One region of the Pontibacillus salicampi genome, then DNA from elsewhere that is predicted to be linked to it. Evidence: predicted binding sites of a transcription regulator. Region 1 holds the regulator's gene; the other holds the start of a gene.
The links. Region 1 encodes Rex, which represses fermentation and respiration genes when NADH is low (regulators of the CRP and FNR family bind a similar motif). Its sites were predicted from a motif close to TTGTGAAATATTTCACAA; they were not measured.

Region 1 (10,974 bases):
GAAGCCAAAGGAATTAGATTGTATTGCAGTGGCGCACGGACCTGGTTCCTTTACAGGTGTTCGGATTGGATTGACGACTGCCAAAACCTTGGCTTGGACGTTATCCATTCCGATTGTTCCTGTTTCTTCATTGGAAGTGGCAGCCTATAATGCAGTTGCTCATACTGGCTATGTCTGTCCGTTTTTTGATGCAAGGAGAGGGTTGGTCTACACAGGTCTATATAAAGCAAACGGAGCAGAGTTAACTCCTGTGGGAGAAGAGATTAATACAAAGATGACAGATTGGCTTGGGCACTTACAATCTCTCCAGCAGCCTGTCCTATTTATTAGCTCAGACATGGCCCTTCATGAAGAGAATATTACAGAGGTTTTGGGAGACAATGCCATTATTCCTGATGCTCCTGTTCACTTACCTAAGGCAGGTATGCTGGCACATATAGCGAAACGGAAGCAAGCCGTATCGGTGCATGAGATTACCCCAAACTACTTGAGGCTCGCGGAGGCTGAATCGAAATGGCTGGAAAAGCAGCAGGAGAATATGGAATTATGAGTAATGAGGTTATTCGGCGTATGGTAGAAGAGGATATGGAGAGCATTCTTCATATCGAACAGGAATGCTTTGCCACACCGTGGTCGAAGGAAGCATTCTTTCATGAGCTTTATGACAATCCATATGCATATTATTTCGTTATGGAAGTAGAAGGACAAGTAATAGGCTATTGTGGTCTATGGGTCATCATAGATGAAGCACACGTAACCAATATAGCCATCCTCCCGTCCTTTAGGGGGCATAGCTTTGGTAAAAAATTATTTAACGTCGTGCTAGAGGCAGCTCGTACGATTGGGGCTATTCAATTGTCGCTTGAAGTACGGGTGTCTAATGTTGTAGCGCAGAAGTTGTATCGCAGTTTTGGGTTAGTTCCAGGAGGTATCCGGAAAAACTATTATACGGATAATCAAGAAGACGCTGTAGTAATGTGGGTGAAATTATAATGGAAACGAAAGATGAATATATATTGGCCATTGAAACGAGCTGTGATGAAACAGCCGTCGCCATAGTGAAAAATGGAACGGAGCTTGTTGTAAATGTGGTAGCCTCTCAAATTGAAAGCCATAAACGCTTTGGAGGAGTAGTGCCAGAGATTGCTTCAAGACACCATGTGGAACAAATTACACTAGTTATAGAAGAGGCTCTTGAAAATGCACATATGACCATGGATGATATAGATGCTATCGCTGTGACAGAAGGACCGGGGCTTGTCGGTGCGCTACTTATCGGGGTGAATGCAGCGAAAGCACTAGCATTCGCTCATGACAAGCCATTAGTAGGCGTTCATCATATTGCGGGACACATCTATGCCAATCGGTTGGAAAAAGAATTTGCTTTTCCATTGCTGTCTCTCGTTGTTTCTGGTGGGCATACCGAGCTTATATTGATGAGGGAGCACGGCTCCTTTGAAGTAATCGGGGAAACGAGGGATGACGCTGCAGGAGAAGCGTATGATAAAGTAGCGAGAACATTGAAGCTGCCTTATCCTGGTGGTCCACAAATCGATGCACTGGCAGGGCAAGGGGAAGCTTCCATCGATTTTCCCCGTTCCTGGCTAGGAGACGGATCCTTTGATTTTAGCTTTAGTGGATTGAAATCCTCAGTCATTAATACGCTACACAATGCGAAGCAAAAAGGGATCAGCTATACTCCGGAGGATGTCGCTGCTAGCTTCCAACAGAGTGTTGTGGATGTATTAGTGCATAAAACGTATGAAGCTGCTAAGAAGTACGGTGTACAGCAAGTAATTGTTGCAGGTGGAGTAGCCGCTAACAAAGGACTGCGTGCTCGTTTAGAGGAACAATTTCGTTCAGAAGAGGAAATGGAATTACTTATCCCGCCATTATCACTGTGTACAGATAATGCAGCAATGATAGGGGCTGCAGGAAGTGTAGCCTTTAACCAGGGCCATCGAGCCGGATGGGACTTAAATGGTAACCCTTCCTTAACGTTAGAGCGATATGCGAAAAGAGGAACAATAGTGGACAAGTAATGAAGGAACTGCTATCACAGGATAGCAGTTTTTTTTGTGCACTATCTTACTTCTAGGTTTTCAACAGGTTGTTCATAAGCATGTGGATAAGATATTGTAGATATTTGTCGTGGAGGGATTTCGTCCTGTGGGCAATAATTGTGGATAAGTAACGTTAAAATTGTGGATAGTGTGTATAAAGCTGTGAAAAACCAGTGCATTCATTAACAGCCTGTGTATAAACAGGTGGATAACTAGTAAGGGACGAATAAGATATTGACATCTTTCGACAAACCCATGTGTAGTGTCTACCTCTACCATAACGCCTCTTTATGAAAGCGTTGTATATTTTTTATTAATATTTCGTAAAAAAAACCACCCGAACATCGGATGGTTTAATCGTCTTGATGGAGACTTTCCCATTCCTCCATCAATTCCTCTATTCTTTGCTTGCACTGATTATTCTCTTCTGTCAGCTGAAGCGATTTTTCATGATCCTGATAAATTTCAGGCTGACAGAGCAGGTCATCGTTTTCTTCTATCTTTTCTTCGTTTTCCACAATCTCTGTTTCTATTTCTTCAATTCTTCGCTGCCGTTTTCGTTCTTCCCGTTTTTGAGCTTTATTCTGTTGATAATTATTTTTGTTTGCTGTCTTTTCTTCTGTCAGTTGTGGATTTTGCTTGGCATCAAAGGCAGCAAGCTCTTTTTCCTCTTCCTTCTTCTCTAGGAAGTAGTCATAGTTCCCAAGGTAGAGATGGGTGTGGTCGCCTTGCATCTCCAGCACTTGTGTGGAAATCTTGTTGATAAAGTACCGGTCGTGAGAAACGAACAGTATGGTGCCAGGATAATCGGAAAGAGCAGCTTCCAATACCTCTTTACTGTCTAAATCCAGGTGGTTAGTCGGCTCATCAAGAATGAGCAGGTTAGATTTCTCCAGCATCAGCTTTGCTAAGGCTAACCGCGCTTTTTCGCCACCGCTTAAGGAGTTGACCGTCTTCAAAACGTCCTCCCCCGTAAAGAGGAAATTACCAAGAACGGTTCGAACATCCTTTTCATCCATGCCCGGGTACTCGTCCCAAAGCTCGTGCAGAACGTCCTTGCTGGATTCCAGACGGGCCTGCTCCTGATCGTAGTAGCCTATTTGAACGTTCGCCCCATATTGAATAGAGCCGCCGGCAGCCTGTAGGTCGTCTGTGATAGTTTTAAGCAGTGTCGTCTTCCCAACACCGTTTGGTCCTACTAGCGCTACCCGATCTAAGCGATTGACGTCAAAGGTAACATCAGAGAACACGGTGTTGTCCATATCTGGATATTGAAAGGATAGGTCGCGTACCTTTAGCACGTCATTTCCACTTCGTCTGTTAATATCGAAGGAAAAGCGAGCCGATTTCTCATCGCCTTGAGGCTTGTCCATCTTTTCCATTTTCTCTAATTGCTTACGCTTACTTTGTGCTCGTTTAGTTGTGGATGCTCTAGCGAGGTTTTTCTGAACGAAATCCTCTAATCGCTTTATCTCCGACTGTTGTTTTTCGTATTCCTTCATATCCTTTTCGTAGTTGGCAGCCTTTTGTTCGAGATAGCTCGAATAGTTGCCCAAATACTTTTGAGAGGTATGACGGGATACTTCATATATGACGTTTACTACCTTATCCAAGAAGTAACGGTCGTGAGATACAATTACAACGGCACCAGGGTAGCTTTGTAAATATTGCTCGAGCCAATTCAACGTATCCATATCCAGATGGTTGGTCGGCTCATCCAGTACGAGTACATCGGGCTTAGCCAGAAGCAGCTTCCCTAGAGCGAGGCGGGTCTTCTGTCCGCCACTTAGGGTGGAGATTTTCGTATCTACGGAGAAATGTTTAAATTGAAGGCCATTTAACACCGCATTGATATCTGCTTCGTAACGATAGCCGCCCTCATTCTTAAATTCTATTTGCAGAGCATCATAGTCCCGTAGCAGCTTCTGATATTGGTCCTGCTGCTCGATTAGGTCGGGATCCGCCATCTTTTGTTCCATTCGGCGCAGCTGCTCCTCTTTTTCTTGTAGATGGGAGAAGACAGTAACCATCTCCTCCCATATCGTTTTATCTGATTCAAGCCCTGTATGCTGCTCAAGAAACCCTAAGGAAACATCCTTTGGTTTATGGATTTCCCCTTCCTCATACGGAAGGTCTCCCGCGAGCACTTTCAATAGGGTTGACTTTCCGGCACCGTTTCGTCCTACTATCGCAATCCGATCATTAGTGTGTACTTCTAATTTAATATTCGATAAAATAAGGTCAGCGCCGAAGCGTTTCGTTAAATTATTTGCCTGCATTAGTATCATGGTCGTTCACCTCATCTCTGTTAAGTGTATCTTAACAGGACCGGAATAAGCAAGATGCTCGCACGCATGTGAAACGTTATACGAATTAGTTAATTTTTGGTACACTTTAAGAAAACATGCCCTGGCAAAATGGCTTTGTACCTTTTTAGGAGGTTTACACACATGTCAGAGTTCACACATTTTAATGAGCAAGGACGCGCTCATATGGTAGATATATCGGAAAAGCAAGAAAGTGTTCGTACCGCAATCGCACATACTAGCATCGTCGTGGACGAAGCCGTTCACCAGGCTATAACCCAGCAAACCATTGAGAAAGGCGACGTATTGGCTGTTGCCCAGGTAGCAGGGATTATGGCGGCCAAAAATACATCTAATTGGATACCGATGTGCCATCCCTTATCGCTGAAAGGGATAGATGTGTCCTTTCACTGGCAGCAGGAAGGGCAGCAGTATCGGCTTCACATCGAAACGCAAGTGAAGACGAAAGGCAGCACCGGTGTGGAAATGGAAGCGCTGACGGCAGCCTCTGCCACAGCTTTAACCGTCTATGATATGTGTAAAGCCCTTGATAAAGGAATGATAATCGGGGAAACCTATCTGGCAGAGAAGACCGGGGGAAAAAGTGGAGATTACCATAGACCGTCAGACGAAAAGGGGGACAATCCATGGAAATAGATCAACAGAAAATACCGCAAGCGACAGCAAAGAGATTACCCCTTTACTATCGCTTTATTAATAACTTGCATAGCCAAGGGAAGCAAAGAGTATCTTCCAAAGAGCTCAGTGAAGCAGTGAAGGTGGACTCAGCAACCATTCGACGAGATTTCTCTTACTTTGGGGCACTAGGGAAGAAAGGCTATGGCTACAACGTACATTATTTACTTACGTTCTTCCGCAAGACACTGGATCAGGATGAAACGACAAACGTAGCACTCATTGGGGTAGGGAACTTGGGAACGGCCTTTCTCCATTACAATTTCACGAAGAATAACAATACGAAGATTGTCATGGCATTTGATTCGAGCAGCGACAAGATCGGGTCAGACATTGGAGGCGTGCCCGTCTACCATATTGATGAGGCAGAAGAGCGAATGAAGGACGATGTATCCGTTGCGATTCTTACAGTACCAGCTCAAGCTGCTCAGGGAATAGCTGATCGATTAATTGAAGCAGGTGTGGTTGGTATTTTGAACTTTACGCCAGCAAGAATAACCGTGCCAGATCACATCCGTGTCCATCACATTGATTTGGCTGTAGAGCTGCAGGCGTTAGTCTACTTCCTGAAGCACTATCCACTTCAAGAGGGCGAGACGATGCTCGAGGAAAACGATATAATCGAATAAGGAAGAAAGAACGAATCTCATTTTCGCTGAGGTTCGTTTTTTGTTTTGCTGTATAGGAGCTACTTCTAATCATCGCATTCGTAATCGGACTTGAGCCCTTCAGACTTAAGACAAGTCGAAAGCAGCCCAGCTTGTAAATAATGGGATGTGCTGATAAGGATATGGTGGGGCTTAGACAGGTAATCATAAAGGATATACATTTCAATAGAAACGATATATTACCTTTCATTCGACAAAATATGATATATTAGAGATTATTCGGGACACGAAATAAAGGACAAAGGGGGATATTATGAGCAGATTATCGAATAAATGGCTCGTGGTAGTGGCGGTGCTGTTTGGGACGTTTACGGTCATATTAAATAACAGTATGCTGAATCCGACTATACCACGATTTATTGAGATATTTGATTCAGATGCCGTCAGCGTCGGGTGGATGCTGACCATCTTTATGGTTGCGATGGGAATGACGATGCCGCTGACAGGCTTTCTAGGCGACCGGTATGGGAAAAAGAAAGTGTATGTAAGCGGGCTGGTCATTTTTATCATCGGCTCCATAAGCGGCTCCCTTTCTCCAACCTTGGGTATGGTTATCCTGTCGCGGTTCGTACAAGGGATTGCCGGAGGGCTGATGATGCCGATAGCGATGGCACTCATCTTCAACGCCTTTCCGAAAAACGAACGCGGACTAGCCGTTGGAATTTACGGGATTGCGGCCATGGTTGCCCCTGCTATTGGACCGACTGTTGGGGGAGTCATTATCCAGTACTTTGCCTGGCCGTTTCTATTCCTATTTAACATTCCATTCGGCCTAATCGGAATTATCCTATCCACAAGGTACTTGAAGGAAACAGACAAACAAACGGATCTTAAGTTCGATGCAGTCGGATTTGTGCTCGTTACCCTCGGAGTAGGGGGCATCCTCTATGCCTTAGGACGTGGGAAAACGCTCGAGGCTCTAACGCAGCTTAGCAACATTGCTCTTATCGCAGTCGGTGTTCTTGCTCTCGTATTGTTCGTACGCTATGAAAACAAGCAGGAGCAGCCGTTATTAAATTTATCCATATTCAAAATCCCGACCTATGCAATCTCGACGATTGTAACAGGATCCGCATCCATTGGGCTGTTCTCGGGTATCTTTCTATTACCATTGCTTATTCAAAACGTATATGGACTAGGAGAAATTAAAACGGGTCTGCTCTTCTTGCCAGCAGCTGCAGCAAGCGGAATTTTCATGTCGATAGGTGGGCGCATCCTTGATAAGAAAGGGCCAAAATGGGTCATCCCCATTGGGTTGTTCGTGCTTGCGGCCTCTACAACAGGGCTCGGCATGGTTGGATTATCAACGTCCTATTGGGTCATTCTAGCCTTAAATATGGTACGAGGTGTCGGACTTGGTCTTAGTAACATGCCAGCGACAACAGCAGGGATGAACAGCATACCAGAGGAGCAGGTCGCACAAGGATCGGCGATGAACAACGTACTACGCCAGATTTCGTCCTCCTTTGGCATCGTGTTCTTCTCCGTGTACTACGAAACGAGACGAGCCCAAATTGCAGCAGGACAGTCTAATATGACCGAAGCGACACTGCAAACCTTAAATGAAGCATTTCTCGTATCCACAGTTCTCGTGTTAATTGCCGTTCCGTTTGCCTTCTTTATGAAGGGCGTACAGGACGATGAAGAAAAAGAAGCAGCGGATAGCTAAATCCACTGCTTCTTTCTTTATATTCAGGAAGCGGAGCCTTCCTTCCATTCTCTTTTCAATAAACCATACAGCACCATATCCACAGGCCGATCATCGCGGTACACATATTCTCGAAAGGCTCCCTCTCTCGTAAAGCCAAGACGCTCATACATACGAAGGGCACGCTCGTTGTTCTCGAATACCGTTAATTGCAATCGGTGTAAATTACATTCCTCAAAGGCAAACGCCATAAGCAGCTGCATCGCCTCCGTTCCATACCCTTTTCCACGATACGCATCGTCTCCAATGGCGATAGACACCCAGGCATTTCGCTGGTTCCAAAGAATACTGTCGAGCTCCATATAGCCGATGAGCGTATTTGTTTCCTTTGTCCGGATGGCAAACAGAAATCCATCGTTGGAGGAGGCTGCCTCCTCATACCACTTTTCCATCTCCTGCATCGTTTTCGGTTTGGCAATCGCCGCATCGAATTGGCGAAGGAACCGTGCATCCTGATGCCATTGTATTATCGTTTGCAGATCTTCTTTTTCAAAAGCCGTCAGTTGAACATGTTCTCCCGTTAATGGCATAAAATCCTCCTAAGGCATAAAAAAAGACAGACTCCAACGAAGCGAATCTGTCTTTTCTGTGATGTCGTTATTTATTTTGTTTGCGAGTGCGGAAGTGCACCATAAATAATCGTATACATACAGCGAAGTCAAAGGTGGCAAGTAACGCCATGAATACGGTGAATAGATTCCATACCGAATCATTCATCGCTGCTCCTTGTATGGCTACATAGGTGAAGACGATCCCCACAATAAAGTAAAGAAAGGCCATGAATAGGGGTGACAATCGCATAGTAGGTTAGCCTCCCAAAATGATAGCTTGAGCATTCTCAAGCTGTTTCTCCATTTGCTCTAACTGCTCAGGAGATATCATAAATTGTATCAGCACAACAATTAAATTCATTGCCATGTGCGCAATAATCGGTACGATAATACGCTTCGTCTTGACATAAAGGAACGCAAACACAAAGCCCATCGCCGCATATTTCAGTGTATGCGTAAGGTCCTGGTGAACCACTGCGAAGATGAGTGATGATATGAGCGCTCCAACGAAGAAGTTCGTCCGTTTATAAATAGATCCAAAAATAATCTTGCGGAAAATCAACTCTTCTAGAATTGGCGCAATAATCGTAATAATAATGATGAAAATAGGAGCGGACTTGGCTATGTTCATTAAGTTCTGCGTATTGGCCGAAGCCTGCGGAATGCCGAGCGCTAGCTCAATCAGTGACGCCACAATTTGTGCTGAATAGGAAAGGAAGATTCCAATAACACTCCATAGTACTATTTTCCCTAAAGATATTTCATCCCGCTTGAGGGAGGTATCTCTCATATCAGGTCGAAGTAGTAAGAGGATGACAATTAATGCCACTGAAAAACTAATCAAATTCCATGTTACAATCAACGTTGTCGACTGGTTGCCCGGAAGCTCGCGGAGACTTTGTAGGAAAGGCTCTATACCGCTAAAATCGACATCATATCCAAACAAAAAGGCAAGTAATGGCATGCCGATTGCTCCAGAGAATTGCATGAGTACATATACTACTATGGTATACCAGTATCGTTTTGGCAAAGCTCAACGACTCCTTTACACACATTTCTTTCATTCTACGTATTGTAACACATTTTTAGACGGATAAAGAAACGAAACACATGTCTGTACTATTTCCTCACCAGCTTCACAAAAATAGGGAATACGAAGTAGAAAAAATTGCATCTTTTCACTTGCATAATTAAAGCGAATTCATTATTATAAGAATTGTGTTAGCACTCACGATATGAGAGTGCTAATAAATCAGATGACAAATATCATTTAAGATTAATTGAGGAGGGTGTCTGATTTGTTAAAGCCATTAGGTGATCGAGTTGTAATTGAGATTGTTGAGCAAGAAGAAAAAACGGCAAGCGGTATTGTACTGCCGGATTCCGCAAAGGAAAAGCCACAAGAAGGTAAAGTAGTTGCAGTAGGATCTGGTCGTGTAACAGAAAACGGTGAGAAAGTTGCACTAGAGGTTTCTGAGAATGACCAAATCATTTTTTCCAAATATGCAGGAACTGAAGTGAAATACGGAGGCTCCGAATACTTAATTCTACGGGAAAGCGACATCCTGGCTGTAATTAACTAAGAGTCGCAGTGGAACAGGACACGTTCCGAATAAGCTAGATTATTAACGAAAGTAAGCATATATACCTTAAATCAGGGAGGCATTTTTCATGGCTAAAGATATTAAATTTAGTGAAGACGCTCGCCGTGCCATGCTACGTGGTGTGGACCGTCTAGCTGATGCTGTTAAAGTAACACTTGGACCAAAAGGACGTAACGTGGTTCTTGAGAAGAAATTTGGATCTCCACTTATCACAAACGATGGTGTGACCATCGCTAAAGAAATCGAGCTAGAGGACCATTTCGAAAACATGGGCGCACAGCTTGTTTCCGAGGTGGCTCAAAAAACAAACGAAATCGCTGGTGACGGTACAACAACTGCAACCGTGCTAGCACAAGCAATGATCCGCGAAGGCTTGAAAAACGTTGCATCTGGCGCAAACCCAGTAGGCGTTCGCCGCGGTATCGAAAAAGCAACAGAAGTAGCGATCGAAGAGCTGAAGAAAGTATCTAAGCCAATCGAAGGCAAAGAATCTATCGCTCAGGTTGCCGCTATTTCTTCCGCTGACGAAGAAGTAGGCCAGCTAATCGCAGAAGCAATGGAGCGCGTTGGAAACGACGGCGTTATCACCATCGAAGAATCCAAAGGCTTTAACACCGAGATGGAAGTTGTAGAAGGTATGCAATTCGATCGCGGATACGCTTCTCCATACATGGTATCTGACCAGGATAAGATGGAAGCGGTTCTTGAGAATCCGTACATCCTAATCACAGATAAGAAAATCACCAATATCCAGGAAGTACTTCCTGTACTAGAGCAAGTTGTACAGCAAAGCCGTCCTCTACTTATGATCTCTGAAGACGTAGAAGGCGAAGCACTAGCAACACTAGTTGTCAACAAACTACGCGGTACATTCAACGCTGTATCCGTTAAAGCACCAGGCTTTGGCGATCGCCGTAAAGCAATGCTAGAAGACATCGCTACCCTAACAGGCGGTCAAGTAATCACAGAAGACCTAGGTCTTGAGCTGAAGAGTGCAACAATGGATCAGCTAGGCCGTGCCAACAAAGTAGTTGTTACGAAAGAGAACACTACTATCGTAGAAGGCGCTGGCGACGCACAACAAATCGGCAGCCGCGTGAACCAACTACGTGCTCAGCTAGAAGAAACAACTTCTGAGTTCGACAAAGAAAAACTACAAGAACGTCTAGCGAAGCTAGCAGGCGGCGTAGCAGTTATCAAGGTTGGCGCAGCAACCGAAACAGAATTGAAAGAACGTAAACTACGCATCGAAGACGCCCTAAACTCTACTCGCGCAGCAGTAGAAGAAGGCATCGTAGCAGGTGGTGGTACAGCTCTTGTGAACATCTACAACAAAGTAGCAGAGCTAGACCTAACTGGCGACGAAGAAACCGGCGCG
Region 2 (11,031 bases), on a different contig from region 1:
ATTGGCAACTGCTCTACCAAGGTGGTCGATAACATATGCAAGGACATCCTGGGCTACTTGATCTTCTTCAGAGGCTGCCTGAAATACATCTCTTGCAGTAATAGAACCCTGTCTATCTAATATACTTGAGAGTTTAGTAGATTTACCATCTTTAATCTCTAAGGTTGCAATCTTAGCAATGCCACTAGCAGAAGCAACCGTTTCCAGACAACCATCCTTACCACAATTACATGGAAGAGGGTTTTCTGTCTCTACGGTCATATGGCCAATTTCAGCAACTGTTCCGTTCGAACCATGTAATAGCTGACCATTAGCAATAATTCCTCCCCCTACGCCTGTACCAAGTGTCACCGCAAGCATATGTTGGGCCTGATCTCCAGATCCTTTCCAATTCTCACCTAGTGCAGCCAGATTAGCATCATTCTCTACCCAGACCTTAAAGCCTGTGGCCTCTTGCAATTTCTCACTTAGGTGATAATTCTTCCAGCCAATATTGACGGCTTCGTGAACAATACCACTTTCCACATCAATAAAGCCTGGTGCCCCTACTCCAATTGCTGCAAAGTCTTTAGATTGAAGTGACTGTGCTATTAGTTGTTCCTCTATAGAAGCAGCGATATCCGGTACAATTCCAATTGCGCCCTCTTCCTTATCGGTAGGGATTTCCCATTTATGAAGAATATCTCCTTTATATGTAACGAATGCAATTTTAACAGTGGTGCCGCCAATATCGATCCCAATTAAATGCTGTTGACTCATATCCATCACCTCAGTTATTATCTTTTAATCTCGATGCTTCTTGCCTCAGCAGGAGTGTACTCATTTGAAACTCTTCTTTCGTAATACATTGCGCCTGAAATAAGTCCTTTACTTCTTGTTCCATCATTTCCAGGTCAGCCAACCGGTCACCTATGTAAATAAATGTTCCAAACCTTTTTAATAATTGTTGCACATCATATATTGTTCTCATTTATAATCACCACATTTATTATAGCAAGCGTGTTAAGGAAAAGAAACACAAGACCCTGATTCTGTTTACTTATCAGAGTCTCGTGTATGAAGAAAGGAAGGTCGCTTGTTTTTTAGTGGCATTGGAGAACGGAGCAACACGTCCCTTAGCGCTCTGTAGTTGAATGGTATAAACGGCCATAGATATGCAGTTCGAAAGGTGTTCATCCAGGTTAGATATAAAATCCAAATCGTTACTCCAATCATTAACCCCTTTACGTGGAAGAATGCAGTCAGAACAAGCAAGAACAGCCTTGTTAATCGATTTGCCAAACTCAGCTCATAGCTTGGTGTACAGTATGTGCCAATGACGGCTACTGCAAGATATAGCACTACTTCATTGGAGAATAACCCAACCTCAATTGCAACCTGCCCTATAAGAATTGCTGCTACAAGACCCAGTGCCGTAGCAAGTGCAGAAGGAGTATGAATCGCTGCCATGCGCAACGTATCTATGCCTATTTCTGCAATTAGGAATTGCGCAATTAAAGGCAACACCCCTATTTCAGAAGGACCGATGAAAGATAATTCCCTGGGTAATAAGGAAGGTTCCATGGAAAACAAATAATAGAGCGGTAAGATGAATAGGGAGGCGAATACTGCAAAAAATCTAACGATTCGTAAATATGCTCCCACGGAGGGTTTTTGACGGTACTCCTCTGCATGCTGTAGATGGTGCCAAAACGTGGCAGGGGTAATCATTACACTTGGTGATCCATCTATCATGAGTAAAATATGACCTTCGTATAAATGAGCAGCAGCTGTATCCGGCCTTTCGGTGTACCTGATTGTTGGATACGGGTTCCAATGCCTTCCACTTAAATACTCTTCTACTGTTTTTTCTGCCATTGGCAATCCATCTGTATCTATCAACTCTAAATTACTCTTTAAATGTTTTACATTATCCATATCCACTATATCTTCTATATAACAAAGACAAACATCCGTTTTAGACCGTCTGCCTATTTGCATGTATTCCATCCGTAAAGATCTATCTCTAACACGCCTCCTAGTCAAGGCTGTGTTAAAGATAATGGTCTCCACAAACCCATCTCTCGCTCCCCTGACCACTCTTTCCACATCAGGTTCCTGTGGGCCTCTCACTGGATAGGTCCTTGCATCAATTGTGATAATCTTATCATTCATACCCTCGACGAATAATGCTGTAGGACCTGCCAGCACCCAATCAGCGGCTTCATTTAAATCCTCTTTATAATCTAATTCGACGTATGGTAAATGAGTTCTTAATAACTTTTCGAAAGGGTCTGGCTCTAATTGTTCTGGGGAAAGCCTCGATAACAACTCCATCAAATAGTGCAATATCTCATCTTTGACAAAACCATCAATCATGAACATTGCCATACGTCGTCCAGCATATTCCAAGTCTAATTGAATAATATCAAAGCTCTTATCGACGCCCATTCTTTCTTTCATGTACTCTACATTATCATCGAAATTATCAAATAGCGGCTGTTTCCTTGTATCTTCCAGCAATCTCCTCACCTGACTTTTAAAAGGTTTAGTCTAAGTGTTTGCCCAAACCTATAAAAGCATACATCCTACACAAGTTCGGAAAAGATATAAAACCATAATAGCTGATACGTATGGTGGAGGGAGAGAACATGCGTCCTCTCTAATGCATGAGAGGCATCTATACCAGGTCCTACGAGCCCATGCTTCACATCTGCCCCAGCCCTTATAGCTGCAGAAGCATCGGAACCATAATACGGATAGATGTCTACTTCAAATGCTACGCTATGCTTTTGGGCCAGATGGACAAGATGTTGGCGCAAACCAAAATGGTACGGACCAGTAGCATCCTTTGCACATATAGAAGCTACATACTCTGTCGTTGTTTGACCATCTCCTATAGCGCCCATATCGACTGCGAGATATTCCACTGTTTGCTCAGGTATGGTTGCATTACCGCCATACCCAATTTCTTCATTATTAGAGATATAAAAATGAGTCGTATAAGGTAGAGTTTTGTTTTGCGCCTTTAGTTGAGCAGCAAGTTCCATAAGTATTGCAACACTGGCTTTATCATCCAGGTGTCTTGACTTAATAAACCCACTCTCTGTCCTCTCAAAACGGGGGTCAAAGGAGATAAAATCTCCTACATGAATTCCTAACTGTTTTACATCTTCCTTCGATGTAACTTGCTGATCTATTCGCACCTCGATATTCTCTTCATCCCGTTTAACCTGATCTCCATCCTTATATACGTGTACAGAGGTTTGATGCAAGAGAATCGTCCCTCTAAAAGCATGGCCACTAGCGGTATGGATAGTACAATATTCCCCCTCCACGCTATTCCACCGGAAGCCACCTATCATAGATAAGCGTAACGTTCCATCGGATTTTATTTCCTTCACCATAGCCCCTAACGTATCGACATGAGCCGTTAAGAGACGATGATGTTCCTGATTCTCGCCTTCCATTGTAGCAATGAGGGCGCCTTTATTCGTAATAGAAGTACTTGCTCCTGCTTCCTGAAAGAAACCCTCACAGTATTGAATGATATCTTTCGTATATCCTGACGGGCTAGGCATGTGGACTAATTTTTCTAAATATGTAGTTATGTGCTCCACTTCTTTAACATTCATTTTCAAAACCCCTTTCATATCTACTTATTCCTTATCATACATATGAAACACAAAGGATGTCCAAAAAAAAGGGGAAGAACGATGAAAAAAGCATATATGTATGTTGGGATTGGCATAGCTCTCTGCATCATTTTACTAGTAGTATCCAAACAATACTGGCTTCCGTTGGATGAAACAGTTGTAAAATATTTCCCATTAGATGACACAAAACAATTGGAACAAAGCTCTACTTCTTTAACCTTATTATCGGAAAGCGACAAAGACGAATATGATATTCAATGGAAAACCAATTCCACTTTAGCTGAACCTATTTATTTAAGACAGGATATTTCGCTTCTATATGCAAATGGTCATTTACGAGGCATATTGAGTAAGTGGAAGGAAAGCGGTCAAAATGTAGCTCTGGAATTGAATGTTCATGGAGAGGATAGCGGACATTACCAAGCGGTTACCTATCATCACGGAGAGGTTCATTATCCAGATGATAAAATAAAAAGCATCCAGGATATGTCACAAGCTGAATTGTATGTTGTGGATTCACCAATGACACCGCTGGAATCCTTTCAAAAACCAGAAAATAATACCCAAAGCGAATGGAAAAAGACGTTAGATCATGCTACAAATCAGCAGCTTTTATACGAATGGAATCAATTAATTAACCATTTTCAAATACCGAAGAATGATTACGAAAGTATTCCGTTAACTTCTTTACCTGATTATATATCAAAGCCCTTCCCGCAACTCAATCAGCAACAAACACAACAAGTGATTGGCCAGCTATGGGAAGGACTTTACAAGAATTATGTGTTAGATTTCGCAGTGGAAAGTCAAAAATCGTCTGATCAGACGTTCAAAAGTTATATCCCTCTCATACTCGCTGACAAAGGAGGCACACATCTGCTTGTCATATATGAAAATAGCAAGGGGAAGAAAATAAAACTCACGCAGCGCTATCCAGATTCTCCCAAAGATTGAATGATCTCTTTAGCTTTTTCGTTTCCAGGGTCAATACTCTGCGCTTTTTTTGCAAGCTTCAAAGCCTCTGATTGATTCTGTTCTACATCGCGGTAAATGATACTTAAATTGATATAGGCTTCAAAACGATTAGCGTTTAAGGAAATAGCTTTCTGATAATCAGCTTTTGCCTTCTCGTACTCCTTTTGACCATAATAGCCATTGCCACGAACGAAGTAGAGTAAATCGTTGTTTTCTTCGGTACGGGGTAACGCACGATTCGCTATATCAATAGCCTTATCAAATTCATCATTCTGAAGATAACCACTACCGACCTGTGCCTGAATAGCAGCATCATAATGATTGTCGGAATGGTTCAACCCATAATAGCCAAGCCCTGCAGCAACTACAGCAATAAGAGCTAAACTACCCAACTGTCTTCCCCAAGCTTTATTACGAGGGAGATGGACCATGCTGGATGCTAGGAAGCCGCCAAGTAAACCGCCTAAATGTGCGCCATTATCCACCTGTGGCATAACGATACTAAAGCCAATATTTAATACTAATATGATAATGACGTTCATCCCTATCGTTTGGAAGAATAATTTACGGTACACGACTCCAAAGAAAAGCAAAGCTCCAAATAGTCCGTATATAGCCCCAGATGCGCCGGCAGCAACGTTTGGTGTAAATGCGAAGCTTGCTAGTCCGCCAACAATACCGCCTATAAAATATATGGGAAGGAACCTGATACTGCCATACATTCGTTCCACTACACTACCGAGAACATACAGTGCAAGCATATTTAGCGTGATATGGAGAAAGCCGATATGGAGGAACATACTCGAAACAATGCGCCACCATTCCCCATCAATTATAGCTGGATTATACTTAGCTCCATACTCCACCAGTGTGTAAGTATCCGTGCTGCCACCATTCCACTCGATTATAGTGAACATTATCAAATTAATAGCAATAAGAAGATAAGTCAAAATTGGCTTGCCAAAAGCAAAGATCTCTTGTCTTTCTTTTCGTTTACGTTCATGATTATTCTTTATGGATTGCTGTAAATAGCCAATCATTTGCTCCATTTCCATTTCGGATGGCTGCTGGAAGTCTGGTTCAGGTAACGATAATGTATGATACAGCTTTTTCATTTCCTCCGCTCTTCCCATATGATCCAAATAAAACGTATGAAGTGTAATATTCTTGTTTTGATTTAGATTTCTCGTTTTACTTACTTCTTCCCAATCATCGACAGGAGGATATTGAGCAATATATACATTATGTATGACAAGTTTCCTACTCGCTAAAACCTTTTTAACTCGATTAACATTTTGCTCTAATAGACGTTGATCCTGTTTGATCTGATTTGCCCAATCAAAGGATTGGTGAGAAAGGCGAACAACATAGCTTGTATTTTTATCTCTTCTTTCCAACCATATTTCCTCTTTGTTCTCATCTAGCTGCAGCACTTCAAATTCATGATTGATCATAATATCTGAAGCTAATCTCCAAAAATAATAAGACTCTTCTATATACATATTCACCCTCCTCTCTTTATCTTATCATGGGATCAATCCTGTTATGAAAAAAAGACACTCATCTTTTTCCCTCTTCTCTAGAAACCCAACACAGTTTTTTAAAAAAAGATGTCTTCTTAATCGGCAGTCACGTTTCATTGTACATACATGTGGTCTTACAAATGATTTAGTAAATAGCTTTATCCATCATCCTCATTGATGATATATGTAAAAGCAGCTTTCTGTACTAAAAAACAAAAACCCCGTACACAAATTTGTACAGGGTTCTCTACATCCTATCATGTTACAAGGTGGATCTGCCCAAAATAGACGGTAGTATTTTCTCTCTTACATAAGGTACGCGCATGCTCCAAGAAACAGCTACCTTCCTCAGAACGTCCACGGTTAAAATCCCATTTAGAATCTTATATTTGTACCGGTTAATCATGACAGCACCGACTATTAGTAAAGCTAACCAAATAAGCATTCGCACTACTAACATCCTCCTGTTTCTGTTGGATAATGATAGTATGTGGTGGAATCAAGCTTCTTATTCTACCGGAGTTTTTTGTAAAACAGGAGCTAATGTTTCTTTTAACACATTGGCTGAATGAGTGAACTGTTCTTTCTCTTTTTCGTTCAATGTCAATTCCAGAACTTCTCGGACTCCGCTTCTATTCACCACGGCTGGAACCCCGATATAAATGTCATCCTGGCCGTATTCCCCGTTCAAATAAGCAGAAACAGTCAAAATGGAATTTTCATTATGAAGAATAGCTTTAGTCAGACGAACTAACCCCATAGCTATGCCATAATAGGTCGCTCCTTTTCGTTCAATGATATGATAAGCAGCATCTCGGACTCCAATAAACAAGTCCTCTAGATCCTCTTCCTTGTACTTTTCAGGATTATCTCTTATCACTTCATGGATAGATCGACCGCCAATATTCGCCTGGCTCCATACAGGAAGCTCAGAATCGCCATGTTCTCCCATGATATAACCATGTACGTTACGAGCATCTACTTCGAAATACTCCCCTAAGCTATAACGCAGTCTTGCCGTATCTAAAATAGTTCCAGAGCCTATAACTCGATGACTTGGTAAACCAGAGAACTTCCAGGTCATATGCGTCAGTACGTCCACCGGATTGGTTGCCACTACAAAGATTCCATTAAAACCGGCACCCATCACTTGGTCTACTATAGATTTAAAGATAGTTGCGTTCTTTTCCACTAAATCCAATCTTGTTTCCCCTGGCTTTTGATTTGCTCCAGCTGTAATGACTACAATATCAGCATCTTTGCAATACATATAATCTCCATACCAAATTTTTGTATAATTTGGCGCAAATGCTAAGCCGTGGTTTAGATCCATGGCATCGCCTTCTGATTTATCCTTGTTCAAATCAATCATCACTAATTCATCAGCTACCCCCTGGTTTAGCAAAGCAAATGCGTAGCTGGAGCCTACAAACCCTGTACCAATTAAAGCAACTCTATTGACTCTTTCCATGACAATCATCCTTTCGGGGAAGTATTTCGATCTATACTTAGATTGTACATTATTTCACAAACTATAAAAAGAAGCGAAAGCGCCTTCAATGTTGCAATTTTGTTAACATTTAACTTCTTACCTTTTTAATACAGCTTTCCCTTCTCTGTTACAAGGTGATCCACAGGAATGTCAAACGTTTCAAAGGGGAGATTTTCAGTTACTTGAGCATTTGCGGCCAGTGCGACGGTAGTATTAGGAAAGTCACTCAAATATCGATCATAATACCCTCCACCATATCCAATACGATACCCACTATAATCAAACAGCAGCCCAGGTACAATCATTAAATCTATGGCTTCCTTGGAACACTCCTTCGTTAGTTCTACCTTAGGCTCCTTTAATCCGTAAAAGACAATTTCTAATTGTTCAAAGCTTGTTAATGTGTAAAATAGCAGTTCATTTCGTTCAGGATAACATTTAGGAACCGCTATTTTCTTTCCTTCTTCCCAAGCTTTATGTATCAAAATGGTGGTATCCAATTCATGTTCTTGTGGGATCGTTGTGCCGATAACGTCAGCTCGCTTCCACATGCTAGTCTGAAATAGATTATCCATTATGGAGACAGAAAGCTCCTGTCGTTCTATAGCTTCCATTCCTTTCAGCAATTGGATGCCTTTCTTGCGCAGCCTTTTTTTCATTCCTATACCTCCTCCATGCTAAACCCAACACAAATAGCTTTTGTTATAGTAAAAAAGATAATAAAAAAACAGTAGGAGAATATCCTACTGTTCTTATTTAGTCTCGCGGTGAAGAGTATGCTTCTTCAAACGCGGGCTATATTTCATTAGCTCTAAACGCTCTGGGTTTTTACGCTTGTTTTTAGTAGAAATATAATTACGATCTCCAGTTTCAGTACAAGCAAGTGTAATATTTACACGCATTGTTATCCCTCCAGTTAAACTTTCATAGTAGGTCATGTAACCATTCTATCTTCAGACTTACTTATAGTATCAAAAAAACAGGGACATTTCAATATAAACCAACAAGTTTCCCTCATTTTTAAATTTCATTAAAGGATTAGTTTCCCTTGTTTTCACTATACCTGACTTATGATATAACTAACAAAGAGAGGAAAAAATGAGGTGACCTATTTGCTTTATACTATACTTACGTTATTTGTAGTATCCTTTGCTCTATACCTTATATCATTTGCAATGAAAAACAAATATAAGGAATTGGAGGACCAAGTGGAACAAATATCGATTTCCACCATGCAGGAGAATTATCAGTTAAAGAAGAAAATGAAGGTTTTGGAGGAAGAGCTGCTCATCGATGATTATTCCAACTCCTCTTACTCAACCAAAAAACAAGAATCTGTTCTAAAGAGTTCACAACCAGGCAGCTCACAGCCACCATTAGTCCAACGAGTATTACATATGTATGAACAAGGGTACACGACGAAGGACATTGCACAAGAAACATCTCTTCATGAACATGACATATTAACCACCTTAAGGCAATATTCCACGAAAGGGTAGTGTATGAATGAAACACACCATTAGAGCATTCGCATTCGGCCTATGTACAGCTACTGCTTTACTAGCCTTTACCTATTATGAAACACAAGAGGGCAGCGCCTCTAGTACTCCTACAGAAGAAGATGCCAGGCAGGTGTTAAAACAGGAGGGCTACCACATATTATCCACAAAAGATTACAAGGAGTTAGAGGAAGCTGCAAAGCAGGCTCAAAAGAAGCAAGATGATAATCAAGAGACGAATTCCGAGAAATCAGAATCAGGAAATAAAAAAAACATATTCTACTCCCTCACTATTGATAAAGGAATTTCCTCAAGCGAGATTAGTAAAAAGCTAATGGAAACAAATATTATTGAAGATGAAGAGGCATTTAATCAATATTTACAAATGAATGATTATAGTCGATTTATTCAAGTAGGGACATATGAAGTACATAACAACATGTCGTATAAACAGATCGCTAAAACCATTACGAATAAATAAAACGAAACCTGGGATGCTCCAGGTTTCGTTTTATTTATTATTCATTCAGATCAAAGGTTTCCCCTTTAACAATATAGAAAATATTCTCGCCAATATTCGTAATATGATCCGCAAAGCGTTCGATATACCTTCCAACAAAGGCTAATTGCATAATATGCTGGATATTTTGAGGATGATCAGCGGATAGCTCCATCAATTCTTTAGTAATCTTTCCATACATGTTGTCTACTTTATCATCCATATCTGCAAGAGTTCTCGCTAAGGAAATGTCTTCATGTTCGAATGCCTTCGTAGCAACATCAACCATTTCCATAGCCTGATTTGCCATCTCCCTTAAAGCGGGATTAATAGGAAGGTCATGTTCTTTCCCTAAATGAATCGTACTCTTCGCGATGTTAGTCGCATGATCAGCCATTCTTTCTAAGTCAGTAGACGTTTTAATGGCTACAATAAGCCTTCTTAAATCCGTAGCGACTGGCTGCTGTCTTGCAATTAAAAGAATAGCTTTCTCATTAATAGCAACTTCCTCTTGGTCTAAATATTGATCGTTCTCAATGATCTGCTGTGCTTTTTCCACATCGTGATCATATAAAGAATCAATGGACTGCTCAAATGCATTAACACAATTTACGGCTAACTTCTTAATATTAAATTGTAAACTGGCTAACTCATCATAAAATTGACCTCTTAACGCCATTGGTTAACCCCTTCCCAGGGCTACACTACTCTAATTAACCAAAACGACCTGTAATATAATCCTCAGTACGTTTATCTGATGGAGTAGAGAATAGTGTATTCGTATTTGCGAATTCTACTAGCTCTCCATTTAAGAAGAAGGCAGTATTGTCAGAGATACGTGCAGCCTGCTGCATGTTGTGAGTGACGATAATAATACTATAGTTTTCCTTTAATTCTTGAACTAATTCCTCTACTTTCGCAGTGGAGATTGGGTCTAATGCAGATGTAGGTTCATCCATTAGAATGACATCTGGTTCAATGGCTAAACAACGGGCAATACATACACGCTGCTGCTGTCCGCCAGAAAGTCCAAATGCATTTTCATGAAGTCTATCTTTTACTTCATCCCAAAGAGCTGCACCTTTTAAGCTTTTCTCAACGATTGCGTCTAATGTTTTCTTATCCTTGATACCATGTATTCTAGGACCATATACAATGTTTTCATAGATGGATTTAGGGAATGGGTTTGGATTTTGGAACACCATACCCACTTTTGTGCGTAAATCCTCTACTGGGTAGTTTTTATCATCAAATATATTTTTTCCACGATAATCTATTTCTCCAGAAGTTCTAACAACAGGGACCATTTCTACCATTCTATTGAGTGTTTTAATAAAAGTAGATTTACCACAGCCAGAAGGACCAATAATGGCAGTAACTTCTTTTTCCCCAATGTCCATATTAATAT

Region 2: the regulator Rex is predicted to act here: its motif matches at 7,647-7,664, upstream of ACFFGV_RS03260 (L-lactate dehydrogenase).

Annotation. Positions count from the first base shown of each region.
Region 1 is NZ_JBHLTP010000022.1:50,855-61,828, reverse strand. It holds gene tsaB (tRNA (adenosine(37)-N6)-threonylcarbamoyltransferase complex dimerization subunit type 1 TsaB) at 1-550, shown strand, start outside; gene rimI (ribosomal protein S18-alanine N-acetyltransferase) at 514-993, shown strand; gene tsaD (tRNA (adenosine(37)-N6)-threonylcarbamoyltransferase complex transferase subunit TsaD) at 993-2,042, shown strand; gene ACFFGV_RS19710 (ABC-F family ATP-binding cassette domain-containing protein) at 2,417-4,351, opposite strand; gene moaC (cyclic pyranopterin monophosphate synthase MoaC) at 4,514-5,026, shown strand; gene ACFFGV_RS19700 (redox-sensing transcriptional repressor Rex) at 5,023-5,694, shown strand; gene ACFFGV_RS19695 (MDR family MFS transporter) at 5,987-7,402, shown strand; gene ACFFGV_RS19690 (GNAT family N-acetyltransferase) at 7,426-7,971, opposite strand; gene ACFFGV_RS19685 (DUF4305 domain-containing protein) at 8,039-8,242, opposite strand; gene ACFFGV_RS19680 (CPBP family intramembrane glutamic endopeptidase) at 8,249-9,022, opposite strand; gene groES (co-chaperone GroES) at 9,291-9,575, shown strand; gene groL (chaperonin GroEL) at 9,664-10,974, shown strand, end outside.
Region 2 is NZ_JBHLTP010000003.1:358,631-369,661, reverse strand. It holds gene ACFFGV_RS03295 (ROK family glucokinase) at 1-759, opposite strand, end outside; gene ACFFGV_RS03290 (YqgQ family protein) at 770-970, opposite strand; gene ACFFGV_RS03285 (spore germination protein) at 1,036-2,442, opposite strand; gene ACFFGV_RS03280 (M42 family metallopeptidase) at 2,568-3,614, opposite strand; gene ACFFGV_RS03275 (hypothetical protein) at 3,696-4,589, shown strand; gene ACFFGV_RS03270 (rhomboid family intramembrane serine protease) at 4,565-6,112, opposite strand; gene yqgO (protein YqgO) at 6,396-6,578, opposite strand; gene ACFFGV_RS03260 (L-lactate dehydrogenase) at 6,642-7,604, opposite strand; gene ACFFGV_RS03255 (5-formyltetrahydrofolate cyclo-ligase) at 7,730-8,284, opposite strand; gene rpmG (50S ribosomal protein L33) at 8,378-8,527, opposite strand; gene ACFFGV_RS03245 (hypothetical protein) at 8,738-9,124, shown strand; gene ACFFGV_RS03240 (endolytic transglycosylase MltG) at 9,132-9,605, shown strand; gene phoU (phosphate signaling complex protein PhoU) at 9,643-10,302, opposite strand; gene pstB (phosphate ABC transporter ATP-binding protein PstB) at 10,337-11,031, opposite strand, start outside.